4 regions of the Pseudoduganella sp. R-34 genome follow, and region 3 is predicted to be linked to each of the others. Evidence: predicted binding sites of a transcription regulator. Region 3 holds the regulator's gene; each other region holds the start of a gene.
The links. The regulator sigma-54, encoded in region 3, starts transcription at its own class of promoters, with help from an activator protein. The targets are predictions, from matches to a motif close to TGGCANGNAANCTGCTTT.
Positions count from the first base shown of each region.

Region 1: a site for sigma-54 is predicted at 1,960-1,977, ahead of ACN9MW_RS26870 (CmpA/NrtA family ABC transporter substrate-binding protein). Genes of this name have one in related genera too.
Region 2: a site for sigma-54 is predicted at 1,835-1,852, ahead of ACN9MW_RS16695 (PEP-CTERM sorting domain-containing protein). Genes of this name have one in related genera too.
Region 4: a site for sigma-54 is predicted at 2,628-2,645, ahead of pepA (flocculation-associated PEP-CTERM protein PepA). Genes of this name have one in related genera too.

Region 1 covers NZ_CP184572.1:5,847,942-5,852,149, forward strand. The annotation lists gene ntrB (nitrate ABC transporter permease) at 1-466, opposite strand, end outside; gene ACN9MW_RS26870 (CmpA/NrtA family ABC transporter substrate-binding protein) at 709-1,929, opposite strand; gene ACN9MW_RS26875 (LysR family transcriptional regulator) at 2,047-2,955, opposite strand; gene ACN9MW_RS26880 (LysR family transcriptional regulator) at 2,937-3,836, opposite strand; gene ACN9MW_RS26885 (oxidoreductase) at 3,948-4,208, shown strand, end outside.
Region 2 covers NZ_CP184572.1:3,634,842-3,639,049, forward strand. The annotation lists gene msrB (peptide-methionine (R)-S-oxide reductase MsrB) at 1-186, opposite strand, end outside; gene ACN9MW_RS16690 (protein adenylyltransferase SelO) at 197-1,660, opposite strand; gene ACN9MW_RS16695 (PEP-CTERM sorting domain-containing protein) at 1,887-2,639, shown strand; gene ACN9MW_RS16700 (S8 family serine peptidase) at 2,693-4,208, opposite strand, start outside.
Region 3 covers NZ_CP184572.1:936,318-940,525, forward strand. The annotation lists gene lptA (lipopolysaccharide transport periplasmic protein LptA) at 1-143, shown strand, start outside; gene lptB (LPS export ABC transporter ATP-binding protein) at 146-901, shown strand; gene ACN9MW_RS04400 (RNA polymerase factor sigma-54) at 911-2,407, shown strand; gene hpf (ribosome hibernation-promoting factor, HPF/YfiA family) at 2,480-2,839, shown strand; gene ACN9MW_RS04410 (enoyl-CoA hydratase/isomerase family protein) at 2,915-4,000, shown strand; gene ACN9MW_RS04415 (Lrp/AsnC family transcriptional regulator) at 3,997-4,208, shown strand, end outside.
Region 4 covers NZ_CP184572.1:5,572,535-5,576,742, forward strand. The annotation lists gene ACN9MW_RS25645 (sensor histidine kinase) at 1-561, shown strand, start outside; gene ACN9MW_RS25650 (N-acyl amino acid synthase FeeM domain-containing protein) at 761-1,501, shown strand; gene ACN9MW_RS25655 (ThiF family adenylyltransferase) at 1,507-2,400, shown strand; gene pepA (flocculation-associated PEP-CTERM protein PepA) at 2,725-3,537, shown strand; gene groES (co-chaperone GroES) at 3,785-4,075, shown strand; gene groL (chaperonin GroEL) at 4,114-4,208, shown strand, end outside.

The sequences.
Region 1 (4,208 bases), 1.9 Mb from region 3:
GCCAGATCGAACAAATGAAGATGGCCCAGATCGCGGCTGGATCGGCCGCCTTGAACACCAGCAGGCCAATCGGCAGCCAGGCCAAGGGCGATACGGGCTTCAGCAAACTGATTAAAGGGCTGAACATGCCGTACAAAAAGCTGAAGCGTCCGATCAGGAAGCCAAGCGGAATACCCACCAGCGCCGCCAGGCCGAAGCCCAGCGCGACGCGGCGCAGCGAGGCCAGGATGTTCCAGCCAATGCCCTGGTCATTCGGACCCTTGCGGTAGAACGGGTCCGAGAACAGCTTCACCGCCTCATGCCAGGTCTCCAGCGGAGTGGGAAAGCCTGCGTTGCGTACCGCCAGGATTTGCCAAGCCAGCACCAGCAGCGACAAGCCAAGCAGCGGCGGCAGTACTTTCATGACAAAGGGCCGCAGCCGCCCACCTTCCGGCGCCAGGTGCACGCCTTTCGCCGCCAGCCGCATGCGGCGCGTTGGCCTTCCCGGCACCGCGGGCGCCGGTTGCACTGATGCTCCCGCCTTCCCAGCCTGTCCTGCCGGCGCAACGTCCACCTTCATATCGATTGCCCGCCCCACGCCAGCCGCGGCCAATGCGGCTGCAGCTGCTTCCCGCGCAGCGTCCTGCGCGGTCAGTGCGCCGTGTGTGCCAGGCGTGCCCGCGCCGGCCCCGTCTATCGTTCCGTACATAGCACTCATAAGGCCTCCCTTCACGCTCTGATCTTGAACGAATCAGCATAGGCCTTGGGATTCTTGCCGTCCCAGGTCGTGCCGTCGATCATCTTTACGCTGCGCAGGGGCGACTTTGGTACGCTCACCTTCGCCATAGCCGCGCCGTCCTTGTACACATCGATCTGGTTGATTTGCGTGGCAACTGCCAGGTAATCCGGCTCCGCCTTCAGCAAGCCCCAGCGCTTCTGTTGCGTGAGGAACCACATGCCGTCGCTGAGGTATGGGAAATTCACCGCGCCGTCATTGAAGAACTTCATGTAGTTCGGATCGTCCCAGGTTTTGCCCAGGCCATTCTGGTAGCGGCCCATGATGCGCTGGCCAATCACATCGACCGTCGTGTTGACGTAGGATTTGTCGGCAATGGCTTCCGCCATCTTCACCTTGTTCGACAGGGACGCATCAATCCAGCGTCCAGCATCCAGCACCGCAGCGATGAGTGCGCGTGCAGTATTGGGATACTTCTTCACCCACTCCGCGCTGGTACCCAGCACCTTCTCCGGATGGTCACGCCAGATGTCCTGCGTTGTCGTGGCCGTGATGCCGACGCCATCCACAATCGCGCGGTGGTTCCATGGCTCGCCCACGCAAAAGCCATCCATGTTCCCGATCCGCATATTGGCGACCATCTGCGGCGGCGGCACCGTAATGACCTTGGCGTCCGTCATCGGGTTGATGCCATACGACGCCAGCCAGTAATACAGCCACATCGCATGGGTGCCGGTCGGGAACGTCTGTGCGAAGGTGTACTCGCGCTGGTCGGTGCGCATCAGCTTCGCCAACGAAGCGCCATCGACTGCGCCTTTGTCGGACAGTTTCTTCGACAGCGTGATCGCCTGGCCGTTGTGATTGAGGTTCATCAGTACGGCCATGTCCTTCTTCGGACCGCCAGCGCCCAGGTGGACGCCATACACCAGCCCATACAGCACATGGGCCGCGTCGAGTTCACCGTTCACCAGCTTGTCCCGCACGGCGGGCCAGGACGCCTCCTTGCTCAAGACGATCTTGATGCCGTACTTCTTGTCGAAGCCCAGCACAGAAGCCATCACGACCGAGGCGCAATCGGTCAATGGAATGAAGCCGACTTTGACTTCTTCTTTCTCAGGCTTGTCGGAGCCTGCAGCCCAGGCGTAATTCGATAAGGCTGTCGCAGCGCCCGCAGCAAGCAGGCGACGACGGGTAAGGCTGAACGTGCGATCCATCTCTATCCCCGGTTTGTAAATAATGGGGATATTGCAAGCGCCGTGCCACCCCGCTTTCAGGGGGAAAGGCGGTGGAAATCCAGCACTTTGTTTGTGCACCGCACCAATTTAGCGCCGTCAACGCACCGGGTGAAGCCTCGGATCGGTGCGCAGGCGTTCGGCCATCAGGTCCACGAAGCTGCGGATGCGGGTCGAGCCCTGACGGCTGTCACGGTGGATGATATGGATAGGCACCGCCGGCGTCGCGTAGTCCTGCAGCACCTCAACCAGCTCGCCTGCATCGAGCAAGGCTGCCGCCTGGTAGGACAGCAGGCGCGCGATGCCGAAGCCGCTGCGCACTGCTTCGATGGCAGAGTCGTTATTGTTCACGCCCAGGCGCGGCTTGACGCGCAGCGATTGCCTGCCGGCGCCATTCTGGAAGCGCCAGTCCGGAGGCACGCTGGAGCCGGACGAGGCGACAATGGTGTGCTGCTCCAGCTCCTGCGGCGTGCTCGGCGCGCCATGCTTCTCTATATAGGAAGGCGAAGCGATGATCATGCGCCGCACCTGCCCGACCGGAATGGCGCGCATGCTCGAATCAGGCAGCTCGCCGATGCGGATGCCGACATCGATGCCTTCTTCCAGCAAGTTGGTCACGCGGTCGACGAAGACAGTGGAAATATCCATCGCCGGATAGCGCTGCAGGTAATCGACAATGCCCGGCACCACGTAGATGCGTCCAAACAGCACCGGCGCCGTCACTGTAAGGTGGCCGCACGGCGCGGCGTTGATGCCGGCAACTGCATCGTCGGCCTCGTCGACTTCCGCGATGATCCGGCGCGCATCATCCAGGTAGCGCTGGCCGGCTTCCGTCACGCGCACATGGCGCGTGGTGCGGTCCAGCAGCCTGGCGCCCAGCCTTTCTTCCAGCGCCGCCACCGCGCGCGTAACGGCGGGCGGCGACATGCCTAGCCGGCGCGCGCCTGCCGCAAAGCCCTGCTCCTCGGCCACAGCCACGTAGACGGTCATCAGGTAAAGGCGGTCCATTTGCGTTTCACCATGAAGTCGATAAAGTGCCGCACGCGCATCGGCATGCGGCTGCGCTGCGGATAGTACATGTAAACGGCCGCATTTGCCGTCACATGGGTCGGCAGCAGGTGCACCAGCCGCCCTTCCGCCAGGTCGCGCTCCACCATGTACAGCGCCAGCTGGCCGATGCCGACCCCGGCGCGCACCGCCTCGACCTCGCCCTCCGCCGTATTGAACGTCGCCACGCAGGGCACGTCCTGGTACACCGTGCCGCCCTGCCCTTTGAGTTCCCACGGAATCACGCGGCCCGTGTTCGGCTGGCGGAAACCGGTGCAGCGATGGTGCAGCAATTCTTCCACGGTGCGCGGGGCGCCGTGGCGCTCGATATAGCCGGGCGAAGCGCAGATATGCAAAGGAATCCTGCCCAGCTGGCGCGCAACCAGGTTGCGCTCCGGCGGATTCCCCGCCCTGAAGCCGACGTCGATCTTCGCCTCGGTCAAGTCGGTGAAGTGGTCGTCGAACAGCATGTCGAAATGCGCGCTCGGATACAGCTCCTGGAATTCGCGCAGCAGCGGCGCCAGCACCACCGTGCCCAGCGAGGTAGGTGCGGCGACGCGGATCATGCCGTCAACCGCCTCGCGGCTGTTCTGAACGTGGTCCAGCGCCTCGTCCAGCAAGCGCAGGCCCGGGTTGGCCAGCTCGAACAGGCGCTGGCCTTCGTCCGTAAGACTCAGGCTGCGTGTCGTGCGATGGAACAGGCGCACGCCGAGGTATTCCTCCAGCTGGCGAATCGCCTTGCTGACCGCCTGGGCCGACAGGCCGGCATCGACCGCCGCCTGGCTGAAGCTGCCGGCATGCACGACGCCGATGAACAACGTGATGACGCGGGCCTTATCCATTCATTTACAACCAATAGTTGAAGATCAATCACCTTTACTATGGCTAGTGTAGCAGCTCTCCGAAGCCTAATATGCCCTTCACCAACTACCCACTCTTGAAGGAGCAAGATCATGGCAAACAAAGTCTGGTTCATCACTGGCGCCTCCCGCGGCTTCGGCCTGCTGATTGCCCGCGACGCACTGGCGCGCGGCGACTCCGTGGTAGCAGCCGCCCGCAACCCGCAAGCGATTGTCGACGCCCTTGGCGCGCATCCCCAGCTGCTGCCGCTGCAACTCGATGTGACAAAGGAAGCAGCCGCCGTAGTTGCCACCCAGGCCGCCATCGAGCGTTTTGGCCGCATCGACGTGCTGGTGAATAACGCCGGCTACGGC
Region 2 (4,208 bases), 2.7 Mb from region 3:
GAATTTGGCATCCGACTCGAAAAGCGGGGTGTTGCAGCATACGCAGGTGTAAATGCCATGCTCGTGGTGGTCCCAGAACTTGCCCGTAAATGCGCGCTCGGTGGCGGCATGGCGGGTAACCTGGTATTCCATCGGGTCGAGCTGGGCGCGCCATTCGGCATCGGTCTTGACAACTTTGTCGCTCATTGTTGATCTCTCACGAAGAGCAGCTTACCGAGAGCTGGCTGGACCAGTCTGGCGGAAAGCCTGCATATTGTTCATTCTCTGCTTGTTCGTCGAAGGGGCGTTCGAGCAGGGTCAAGAGGCGCTCGACTTCGGAAAAGTCCTTATTTTGCGCCTTTTCGATGGCGAGCTGTGCCATATAGTTTCGCAGCACATACTTGGGATTGACCTGATCCATCGCAAGTTTGCGCGCAGCATCGTCGCTGTTTTCGGCGCGCAGGCGCGCACGATAAGCTTCGGCCCATTTATCGAAAGCGGGGCGATCGATGAACAAGTCGCGCAAGGGTTCGTCGCCTTCCGAGCTGCCGGCGCGCAAGGCGCTCAGGCGGCGGAAGAAAATCGTGAAGTCAGTGTGGTTGGCTTGCAGGATGGCAAACAGGCCGTCAAGCAGTTCGCGGTCGCCTTCTTGCGTGGTAGCCAAACCGAGCTTGGCATGCAGCAGCTGATCGATGTGACGCGCGAACTCCGGCTGGTAGACGTCGAGCGCTTCCTGGGTCAGTTCGACTTCGCCAATCAGCGGCAACAAGGCTTGCGCGAGGGCGTAGCAGTTCCAGTGACCGATCTGCGGCTGGTTGGAATACGAGTAACGGCCACGCTCGTCGCTATGGTTGCAGATCTGGTTGGCGTCGAATCCGTCCATGAAACCGAAGGGGCCGTAATCGAGAGTCAGCCCCAGGATCGACATATTGTCGGAATTCATTACACCATGCATGAAGCCTACTGCTTGCCAGTGCGCAATCATGCGCGCGGTGCGGCGGGTCACTTCTTCCAGCAAGGCAGCGTACGGGTTTTCCTCGTCGCGCAGGGAAGGGTAGAAGCGGTCGATGACGTAATCGGCTAATTGCTTGAGTTCATCCGGCTTGCGATTGTAGTACCAGTGTTCAAAAGAACCAAACCGGATGAAGGTTGGGGCCATGCGGACGACGACGGCCGCGGTTTCGATCGATTCGCGCACGATTCCCTGGTCAGAACCGACTACCGACAAGGCGCGGGTGGTCGGGATGCCGAGGCCATGCATCGCTTCCGAGCACAGGAACTCACGGATGGACGAGCGCAGCACGGCGCGTCCATCGCCCATCCTCGAGTATGGCGTCATGCCGGCGCCTTTCAGCTGCAACTCGATCGGGCCCTCGGGAGTGGCTAGATCGCCGAGCAGGATGGCACGCCCGTCGCCGAGCTGGCCGGCCCAGACGCCAAACTGGTGGCCGGAATAGACAGCCGCAAGCGGCTTCGAACGCTCCGCGAGGCGGTTGCCGGTCAGGATATCAACCGCTTCTTGCGTCGCCAGCGTTGCTGGTTCAAGACCAATGAGGCGTGCAGCCGCAGGACTCAGCCCAACAAGGTAAGGCGCCGGCAATGGAGTCGGCATCAGGTGAGTGTAGAACGCTGGCGGCAAACCTGCGAAGGAATTTTCAAACTGGAAGTTAGTAGCGCTCATGTCCAGCGCATTTTAACGCAGGCACCCGAGGCCGTCTTGCGCCCTAAGGGAAACCTAAGTTTCCGTACGAAATCAGGGGTGACTTTCATGTCAATGTCGAGAATTCTTACAATTTTTGGGGTCAAGATTTAACTGCTGAGGTTAACCGATTGATTTCGTTGGTGAGTAACTTTTAGGCACGCTATATGCGTATAGGAGTTCGTACCATAATAAAAGGGGGTGTAACATGAAAAGTATCAAAACTGCGCTGGGTGTCTTGGGAGCAGCACTGCTGATGGGGGTTGCTCCTTTGTCTCATGCGGGCGAATGGACGCTCAATTTTAATAACGCCAACGTCTACACCGGAGACGCGCCACCCCTGCAGTCTGGGGCGACTGCAACCGACTCGTGGGCGCAACTGAAGTTTACCGACTATGGCACGAATTATGTGGACATCAGCCTGAGCGTTGCAACCGGCGTGCTGTTGCCGGGCATCTATGTGAACGACTGGTGGTTCAACGGTGATGCACTGGCCCAGACCGGAACGTTCTCCTTGTTAAGCGGGGTGAACGCCAACACCAGCATCTGCTCGGATTGCCAGAACGGCACCGGGTCCGGCAGCTACGATGGTGTGTTCCATTTTGTGAATGCGAACCCGGGTGAGCTGGCGCAGGGGAACGAATCGGTCTGGCGTCTCTCTGTCGACCTAAGCGAGACGCTAAGCGTCAATGATTTCATGTCCCTGTCGTGCATGCCAGGCCGTACCTGCGGAACGGACGGCTTGTTTGCAGCAGTGCATGTCCAGGGCTATGCATCTTCCGCTAAATCCGGTGCCTGTGTGGACGGAGAAGAAAACTGCAATCCGCCTGAATGCCCTCCAGGCGACACACGTCCGGAATGCGGAGGCGGTGAACAGGAAATTCCAGAGCCTGCTACGTTGGCCATATTCGGTGTCGGCCTGCTGGGTTTGGCGCTCAGCCGCCGGCGCAGTATCCGCTGATCGCGACCTGATGAAAAACGGCAGCCAAGGCTGCCGTTTTTCATTAGAGCCGCTTACTTGCGTACGCTCACGCTGCTGGCGGCAGTGTTACCGGCGCGATCACGGGCGACTGCTTTCAGGGTATGGCTGCCGTTGCTGGGTTTCCAGCTGTAGGCCATGCTCGATCCGCTGCCCGAAGCAACCAGCGCGCCGTCCACGTAAAGCGACATCGAAATCCCAGCCGCGCCGCTATTGTCCGATGCATTCACGGTAACGTTGACGTTGCCGTGAACGGTGCCGCCATTGCTTGGGTTGGTGATAGCCACAACGGGCGCAACCGTGTCGGTCGTCGGAGAAATGGTGGTGGTACTGTTCGAGACGTTCACGCTGACTGGCGTGGAAGAGGTCACATTGCCGGCAGCATCACGCGCGACGGCCGTCAGGGTTGCCATACCGTTGGCAACGCCTTTGGAATCCCACGCAAAGCTAAATGGGCTGCTCGCATCGCTCGCTACCACCGTGCTATTGACTTTCAAGTCCACGCGCGCCACGCCGACGTTATCAGCAGCGTTGACGTTGACCGAGACGATGCCCGACACCGTGCTGCTGCCCAGCGGGGCAGCGATCGAGACCGTTGGCGTAGTGGTGTCGGCCGTGGTTGTGGTACCCGCAGCTTTTGCTACGGCAGCCGAAGCATTCACACGGCCATAGCCGAAGTAGATGTCGCGGCCGGCAGTGCCCAGGTCGACAGCGGTGGTGAACAGGATGCTCTTCACCTGGTCTGCGCTCAGGGAAGGATTGGCCGACATCACCAGGGCTGCCACCGCTGCGGCGACCGGGCTGGCGAAGGAGGTGCCATTGACCGCGCCGTAGCCGCCACCCTGGACGGTGGTGTAGATGCCCGCGCCCGGCGCCGACAGCGCGACAAAGGCGCCGTAGCTGGAGAAGCTGGCACGGTTGTCGGCCGAATCGGTGGCCGAGACCGGGATCATGGTGTCGGTCGGGGTGAAGCCTTCATCGCGGTTGTAGTTGCCGGCCGAGACGAACAGCAGGCCGCCCTTGCCTTTGAGGTAGTTGGCAGCGCTTTGCACGGCCGAGCTGGTTGGCACGTTGGCGTAGCTGATGTTGACCACGCGGGCGCCGTGGTCGGCAGCCCAAGTCACGCCGCTGGCCATGGTCGAGAAGTAAGCGTAGCAGGTGCCGGAATTGTTGTAGGCAATGCGCACTGGCATGATCCTGGCTTGGCCCGCCACGCCGGCGACGCCGATGGCGTTATTGGACGCAGCTGCCGCGGAGCCGGCAGCCTTGGTGCCGTGGCCGCAGACGTCGGCGGTGTTGGTGTTATTGTCGTAGGTGTTATAGCCTGCTACCAGGCGGCCCGAGAAGTCGGGGTGGCTTGCGTCAACGCCCGAATCCAGGATGGCAATGGTGATGTTGCCGCCCTGTGTCTTGTCCCACGCGGCGCTGGCGCCGATCTTTCCGATGTGCCATTCGCTGCCCAGGTAAGGGTCGTTGGTGGTCGCGCTGACTTCCACACGCTGGTCAAGTTCGGCGAACTTGAAATGGGGATTGTGTTTCAGCTTGTTGGCA
Region 3 (4,208 bases):
TCATTTCTTACGACAGCCGCAAGGAATTTTTCAGCGTGCGCAATTCGGCCAGCGGGGAGAGCAAGCCCGGCGGCGGTCGCGGCACCATGGTGATCCAGCCGACCCGTACCGAACCCCCAGCGACGCCGACGGAGAAGAAGTAAGCATGCAAGCAAATAACTGCGCCAGCACGCTGGTCGTGCGCGGCCTCCAGAAAACCTATGGCAAGCGCCAGGTGGTGCACGACGTTTCGCTGCAAGTCGATTGCGGTGAAGTGGTCGGCCTGCTCGGTCCCAACGGTGCCGGCAAGACTACCTCTTTCTACATGATCGTCGGCCTGGTGGCTTCCGATGCAGGCACCATCGATATCGGCGGCACCGACGTGTCGAGCCTGCCGATCCACAAGCGCGCCACGCTGGGCCTGTCCTACCTGCCGCAGGAAGCTTCGGTGTTCCGCAAGCTGACGGTGGAAGAAAACATCCGTGCCGTGCTGGAACTGCAGAAGGTGGACGGCAAGCCTCTGCCCAAGGCGGAAATCAAGCAGCGCCTGGAATCGCTGCTGGCCGACTTGCAAATCGAGAAGCTGCGCGAGAACCCGGCCCTGTCGCTGTCGGGTGGCGAGCGCCGCCGCGTGGAAATTGCGCGCGCCCTGGCCACCAACCCGCGCTTCGTGCTGCTGGACGAACCGTTTGCCGGCGTGGATCCGATCGCCGTGATCGAAATCCAACGTATTGTGCGTTTCCTGAAGGAGCGCAATATCGGTGTGCTGATCACCGACCATAATGTGCGTGAGACCCTCGGCATTTGCGACCGCGCCTACATCATCAACCAGGGCGCCGTGCTGGCCTCGGGCCGCCCGGACGACATCATTGCCAACGAATCCGTTCGCCGCGTCTACCTCGGCGAACACTTCCGCATGTAAACGAAGGCCATGAAACAAACACTGCAACTGCGAACCTCGCAACACCTGGCGCTGACGCCGCAGCTGCAACAATCCATCCGCCTGCTGCAGCTGTCCACGCTGGAGCTGCACCAGGAGTTGGAACAGCTGCTTGGCGACAATCCCATGCTGGAGCGCCTTGACGACCCGCTCGACCACTCGGTACGGCTGCTGGCCGATGGCGCCATCAGCCAGGGCAACGGCAATGGCACCGAAGCTCCCGCCACGCCTTCGGCTGAAGGCCCGCAAGGCGAGGGCGGCGAAGCCCCGGCCGCTGCCGGCGAAAGCGATACCTATGAAGGCGGCGACCATGAAGCCGGCAACGGCAGCGACGACGCCGACTGGAGCGCCAGCGCCGGCAGCAAATCCGCCGACGACGAAGACAGCCGCCCGCAACTGGAAGCTTCCGGCTGCACGCTGCGCGAACACCTGCTCGAGCAGATGCGCGTCACCGTGCAGGAGCCGCGCGACCGCGCGCTGATGGAACTGATCATCGATGCGCTGGACGAGAACGGCTACCTGGAAGAGCCGCTGGAAGAAATCCACGAGCGCCTGCCGCCCGAGCTGGAAATCGAACTGGACGACCTGCGCTGCAGCCTGGTGCTGCTGCAAAGCTTCGATCCGCCCGGCGTCGCCGCACGCAATGCCTCCGAATGCCTGGCGCTGCAGATCAGGCGCATGCCCGGCGTGCCGCTGGTGACGCGCCGCATGGCGCTGACCATCGTCGAGAAGCACCTGACCTGGTTCGCCCAGCGCGAGTTCACCAAGCTGAAGAAAGCGCTCGACTGCGACGATGAAGACTTGCGCGAAGCACAGTGCGTGATCCGCCAGTGCAACCCGCATCCGGGCGCCGAATTTGCGTCAGGCGAGTCAGACTACGTGGTGCCGGACGTGATCGTGAAAAAGGGCCGCGGCGGCTGGATCGTCACCCTGAACAACGACGTGGTGCCGCGCCTGCGCGTGAACGCGCTGTATGCCAACCTGCTCAAGCAAGGCAAGAGCGAGTCGCAGATGAATGGCCAGCTGCAGGAGGCCAAGTGGTTGATCAAGAATATGCGCCAGCGCTTCGACACGATCCTGCGCGTCGCGGAAGCGATAGTAGAAAGACAAAAGAACTTTTTCAGTCATGGCGCAGTGGCCATGAGACCCCTTGTGTTGCGTGAAATTGCTGATACACTGGGACTACACGAGAGCACTATTTCTCGCGTAACAACTCAAAAATATATGCTCACCCCGCATGGCATGTTTGAGTTGAAATATTTCTTTGGTAGCCACGTCGCGACCGAAGCCGGGGGGGAGGCTTCCTCGACTGCGATACGGGCACTGATCGTGCAATTGACAGGAGCAGAAGACCCGAAAAATCCTTTATCCGACAGTAAGATTGCGGACATGCTGGGTGAACAAGGCATGGTGATTGCGCGACGGACTGTTGCCAAATATCGAGAAGCGTTGAAGATCCCTCCAGTTAGCCTCCGCAAATCGTTGTAGTGCAGTGCATGGGTTCCTCTGTGCGTTTCGGCGTGCACGAACTCGAGAGCGACATCATCTTTAGGAGTGTGTATGAATCTCACCATCAGTGGACATCATGTCGAAGTGACCCCAGCCATTCGCGAGTACGTGCAGAACAAGCTGGAACGAGTCAAGCGCCATTTCGATCAAGTAATCGATATTGCTGTCATCCTGACTGTAGATAACCTCACCGAGAAAGAGAAACGCCAGAAAGCCGAAATCAACCTGCGCATGTCTGGCAAAACTGTTTACGTCGAAAGCCTGTCGCAAGACCTTTACGCCGCCATCGATACCCTGATTGATAAACTGGATCGCCAGGTCATGAAATACAAGGACCGTGTGCAGAACCACAGTCATGCGGCCATCAAGCATTTCCCGGATACGTATGAGGCACCACCCACCGCCATGTAAAGGACTGGCCGTGCAGCACACCAAAGGGCGCAATTGGCGCCCTTTTTTGCGACCAGTGTGCGTTAGAATATTTGCATGAGCGAACACGTACACACCCAACTCTCCAACGGTACCGGCTTCATCACGCTGGACCGCCCCAAGACCCTCAATTCACTGTCCCTCGACATGGTGCGCGCGATGACGCAGGCGCTGCTGGCATGGCGCGACGATGCGTCGGTGGCGGCGGTCGTGGTGCGCAGCAGCAGCGAACGCGCGCTGTGCGCAGGCGGCGATATCCGCTTCTTCCACGACGTCGGCCGCGGCAATACGCAAGGCGGCAGCGCGCTGCTGGAAGACTTCTTCACCGAAGAATATGCGCTGAACCATTTAATCCATTTCTACCCCAAGCCTTATGTGGCGCTGATGGATGGCGTGGTGATGGGCGGCGGCATGGGCATCGCGCAGGGCGGGCCGGAGTGCGGCGTGCGCATCGTCACGGGCCGTACCAGGATGGCGATGCCCGAGGTGAACATCGGCCTGTTTCCCGACGTGGGCAGCAGTCACTTCCTGTCGCATGCGCCGGGCCAGCTTGGCATGTGGCTCGGCCTCACCGGGCTGACGGTCGGCGCCGCGGATGCGCTCTACCTCGACCTGGCTGACTACTTCGTGCCGGAAACTGAACTGGCCGGACTGGCCAAGCTGTTCGAGTCGACGCCCGGCAAATCGTTGCGCGATGCTGTCGCGGTCTTTGCCTGCCCGCACAACGCCTTCGCCGGCGACAGCGAACTGGAAGCGCAGCGTGCCCTGATCGATCAGCATTTCTCGGCGGGCTCGGTACCCGCCATCATGGATTCGCTGCGAGGCGACAGCACGCCTTTCGCGCAGAAATCGCTGAAGGCAATGGAATTGCGCTCGCCGCTGATGATGAGCGTGACCCACGAGCTGCTGAAGCGCGGCGCGTCGCTGGGCGTGTCCGACTGCTTGCGCATGGAGCGCAACCTGGTGCGCCGCAACTTCGAACACGGCGAGATTTTCGAGGGCGTACGCGCCCTGGTGATCGACAAGGACAACCAGCCGCAGTGGAATCCCGCAACGCTGGCCGAAGTGACGCCCGCCATGGTGGAGCGCTTCTTCGAACCATGCTGGCCGGCCTGGGCGCACCCCTTGCGCCACCTCGCATGAGGGATCTGGACCGGATCGACCGGGGCATCCTGAATATCCTGCAAGAAGATGCCAGCACGCCGTTGCGCGAGATCGCGGAGCGCGTGCATTCGTCGGTCGCGACCTGCCAGCGCCGCATCGAAAGGCTGCGCAACGACGGCGTGCTGGTCAAGGCTGTCGCGCTGGTTGACCGCGCGCTTGCCGGGCGGCCCCTGACGGTATTCGTGTC
Region 4 (4,208 bases), 2.2 Mb from region 3:
TCGCTGGCCGACATGCTGGACGAAGTGCGCCGTCTCGACAACGTGGTGCGCAAGCTGCTGATGCTGTCGCGCGCGGACGCCGGCCAGCTCCAGATACCGATGCAGGCGCTCGACCTGGTGCCGGTCCTGCGCGAACTGGCCGACGACCTGGACCTGATGGCGCCCGAGCGCCCGCTGCGGCTTGACATGCCGCCGCGCATGCAGGCGCAAGGCGATGCGGACCTGCTGCGCCAGGTACTGCAAAACCTGGTCAGCAATGCCGTCAAATACGGCGTGCCGCAAGGCTGGATCGCCATCACCGGCCGCCGCACCGCCAGCGGCTGGCAGATCGACGTGGCCAACGCCTCCGCCGGCATCGCCTTCGAGCAGCGCGACCGCCTGTTCGACCGCTTCTACCGCGCCGGCCATGCCTACAACCGCCGCGTGGCCGGCGTGGGACTGGGCCTGGCCCTGGCGCGCGAGATCGCCCGCGCCCACGGCGGCGAACTGCGCCTGTCCGACTGCACCTCCAGCGAGGTGACGTTCAGCCTGTCCCTGCCTGCAAGCGCAAGCGACAACTGACTAGCATTTCAGGCATATCAAGCTCCCAAGAAATATAGCCGTCCGGAAATGCCAAACACCCTTCGTTCATAGAGGGGACGTGCCGGCACGCCCTTCCCGCGCACGCTTGCATGAGCTCCCGTTGCGACAGCAAGCTGAACTTGTCATTATTTATTTACGAAAAGACCACAAATTCTGACAAGTTTTGCTGGGAGGGACTATGCAGTACAAGCAGGTCGAACGGGTCGACGCTGCGCTGGACGCAACACGCACCGACGACCCCTTTCGCGATGACCGCTTGCTGGCGGAAATGCAGGACATCGTCACCGGGGAGAACACCTTCGGCATCAGATTAGTCGACACGCCCGAAGGGCGTAGCAAGGCTAGCATGCTGATCCACAAGATGTACGCCTGGCGTGGCCTGGAGGGCACCCATGCACTGACCGATGACCCGAACCGCGTCACGCTCATGGCGCACAACCGCGACGAAGCAGTCGGCACGCTGACCCTGGGGCTGGACAGCCCATCCGGCATCCTGGCCGACCAGCTGTTCCGCGCCGAGATCGACGCCTTCCGGGCGCGCGGCAAACGTGTCTGCGAATTCATCAAGCTGGCCTTCGACATGGGGCCAAAATCGAAGAGCTACCTGGCAGCGCTGATCCACCTGGCCGTCATGTATGCCTACGACATCCACCGCTACGACGTGCTGTTCATCGAAGTCACGCCGCGCCATCGCCAGTTCTACCAGCGCATGCTCGGCTTTCGCCAGCTTGGCGAAGAGGTCGTCAATCCGCGCGTCAACGTGCGCGGGGTGCTGATGCACATCGAACTGTCGTACATGAAGGAGCAGATCCGCCTCCATGGCGGACAGCCCGATTCCGAGGAACGTTCCTTCTATCCCCTGTTCTTCTCGCAGCATGAAGAAGCGGGAATCATCAACCGCCTGCGGGAACAGGAATAATCGCCATGGCCGAATCCAACACCGAACGCCGCTTCGATTACGAGCAAGCCTTCTCGCGCAATATCGGCTGGGTCACCGAAGCGGAGCAGCAGGCACTGCGCAACAAATGCGTGGCGATCGCCGGCGTCGGCGGCGTGGGCGGCGTGCATTTGCTGGCCTTGGCGCGCATGGGCGTGGGCGCCTTCCACCTGGCCGACTTCGACACCTTCGACATCCCCAACTTCAACCGCCAGGCCGGCGCCTTCATGTCGACGCTGGGCCAGCCCAAGGTGGAGGTGATGGCGCGCATGGCGCGCGACATCAACCCCGAAGTCAAGATCCGCACCTTTCCGCAGGGCGTCAACCAGGGCAACCTGCGCGATTTCCTGCAGGGGGCGGACGTGTATGTCGACGGGCTCGACTTCTTCGCCTTCGAGGCGCGCAAGCAGACCTATGCCATGTGCGAGGCGCTGGGCGTGCCGGCCACTTGCGCGGCGCCGTTGGGCATGAGCGTGGCGGGCCTGAACTTCGTGCCGGGCGGGACGACCTTCGAAGAGTACTTCGGCTGGGGCGACCTGCCGGAGCTGGACATGGCAATCCGCTTCCTGGTCGGCCTGGCGCCGGCCGCCCTGCACCGCAGCTACCTGGTGCCGGGCGGTATCAACCTGGCGGAGCGGCGCGGCGCCTCGACCTCGATGGCTTGCCAGCTTTGCTCGGGCGTGGCCGCCACCCAGGCCATCAAGATGATGCTCAAGCGCGGCAAGATCCTGGCCGCACCGCATGGCTTCCAGTACGACGCCTATCGCGACAAATTCGTCTACACCTGGCGACCGGGCGGCAATAGCCATCCCCTGAACTGGCTAGCAATTCAGTTAGCCAAGCGCAAATTCTCGGCAATGCTTGCCGCGCAGTCGAAATAAATGCAGTTTAATTTTAAATTAATACTCACGCCGAGCGCGGCATAAAAAGTCACACAAAATATCAAAACATGCGAATGCTCACCAAATATATCATCCAAGTCATTGAATTTGCTACTTAATCTTGAGAAGCTACATGTCGGAATATTTTACAGAGCAGGCCGCGCAGCGCAAACAACATGGTTTGAAAGTTAATACTAAGTTTTTGTTTTTCGGCCGCATTTTAAATGTGGCATATGTATTGCTTTGATAAAGATCATGACCTGAACAAATTTAATGCTCAGTCATCCCAAAACTGGTGCTTTATCCTCTCAACGGAGAAATGTAATGAAGATTCTCACACCTAGCGTTCGCGGCCTGGCCGCCAGCATGCTGCTAGCGTTTGGCGCTCTGGCAACTGGCAGCGCTGCCGCTGCACCCTCCTTCCAGGTGGACCCAACGGGACTGGCACCTGCCGGCAACATCTTCACCGCCGACGCCATCAACGGCGTGTCGTCCGCGCGCGTGGCCTATACCGGCGTGGGCAACAATTACGTGTCCAACGGCTACATCGTGTTCAGCGGCTTCTCGCTGAATTCGAACAACGTGTCGACTGCGGATACCCGCGTCAACTTCGACTATGGCTTGTATGCCACTTTCCACCAGGACTTCTCTTGCAGCGGCATTCTTGGCCCGGGCGTTTCCTGCACCCCGACCGCGCTGTCGCTGCAGCTGTGGGCCGACGTCGGCAACGACAACACCTATAACCAGGCCGTGGTCGGAACCGATCCGTCCATTAACTTTGCCGGCGCCCAGACCCAGCTGGCCTGGTCCGACTTTGCCTACAATGGCGTCGGCGGCATCGACAACCTCGGCGGCGTGTTCCAGAACGTCACCATGAGCTGGTTCCTGACTGCGGAAGGCAAAGCCTACTTCTTCGACCCGGATCCGTTCTACACTGCCTCGTTCGCAGCATTCAACAACACCACGCAAGGCGTCGATTGCGATACCGTGGATTGCACCAACGCCCTCGACATTGCCATCACGCAGGAAGGCGGTATCCTCGATTTTGTCGCCCCCGTCCCTGAACCGGGCGTGCTGGGGCTGCTCGGCATCGGCCTGCTCGGCATGGCCGGCGTGTATCGCCGCAAACAGCATTGATCTGCATGCCTGACCAAGATGGGACCGGCGACGGTCCCATTTTTCTTTTATAACTGCCCCGCTTTACCCCCTCCCCGCCACTCGCGCGCCATGCCGTTGCATCTCTGGCATGATTGATATCAATTCAACGTTTGACCAAGCGCAAAGAAATTCCCTTGAAAAGGGAAAGTGTCGTCCCTATAATTGTTGGCACTCGTTAGCCGAGAGTGCTAACAACTGTCAATAAACCGAGTAAAAGGAGTTTTGTATGAACCTTCGCCCTTTGCATGACCGCGTCATCGTCAAACGCCTGGACCAGGAAACCAAGACCGCGTCCGGCCTGATCATCCCTGATGCAGCCGCTGAAAAGCCGGACCAGGGTGAAGTGCTGGCAGTTGGCAACGGCAAAGTTGCTGACAACGGCACCGTGCGTGCTCTGGAAGTGAAAGTGGGCGACCGCGTTCTGTTCGGCAAATACGCCGGCCAAGCCGTCAAGGTAGACGGCCAGGAACTGCTGGTAATGCGCGAAGAAGACATCATGGCCGTGGTACAGAAGTAATCACAGCCCCCTAGATACAGAATTCAGGAGAAACAAACATGGCAGCTAAAGAAGTCATTTTCGGCGATTCCGCACGTTCCAAGATGGTCGAAGGCGTGAACATCCTCGCCAACGCAGTGAAAGTCACCCTGGG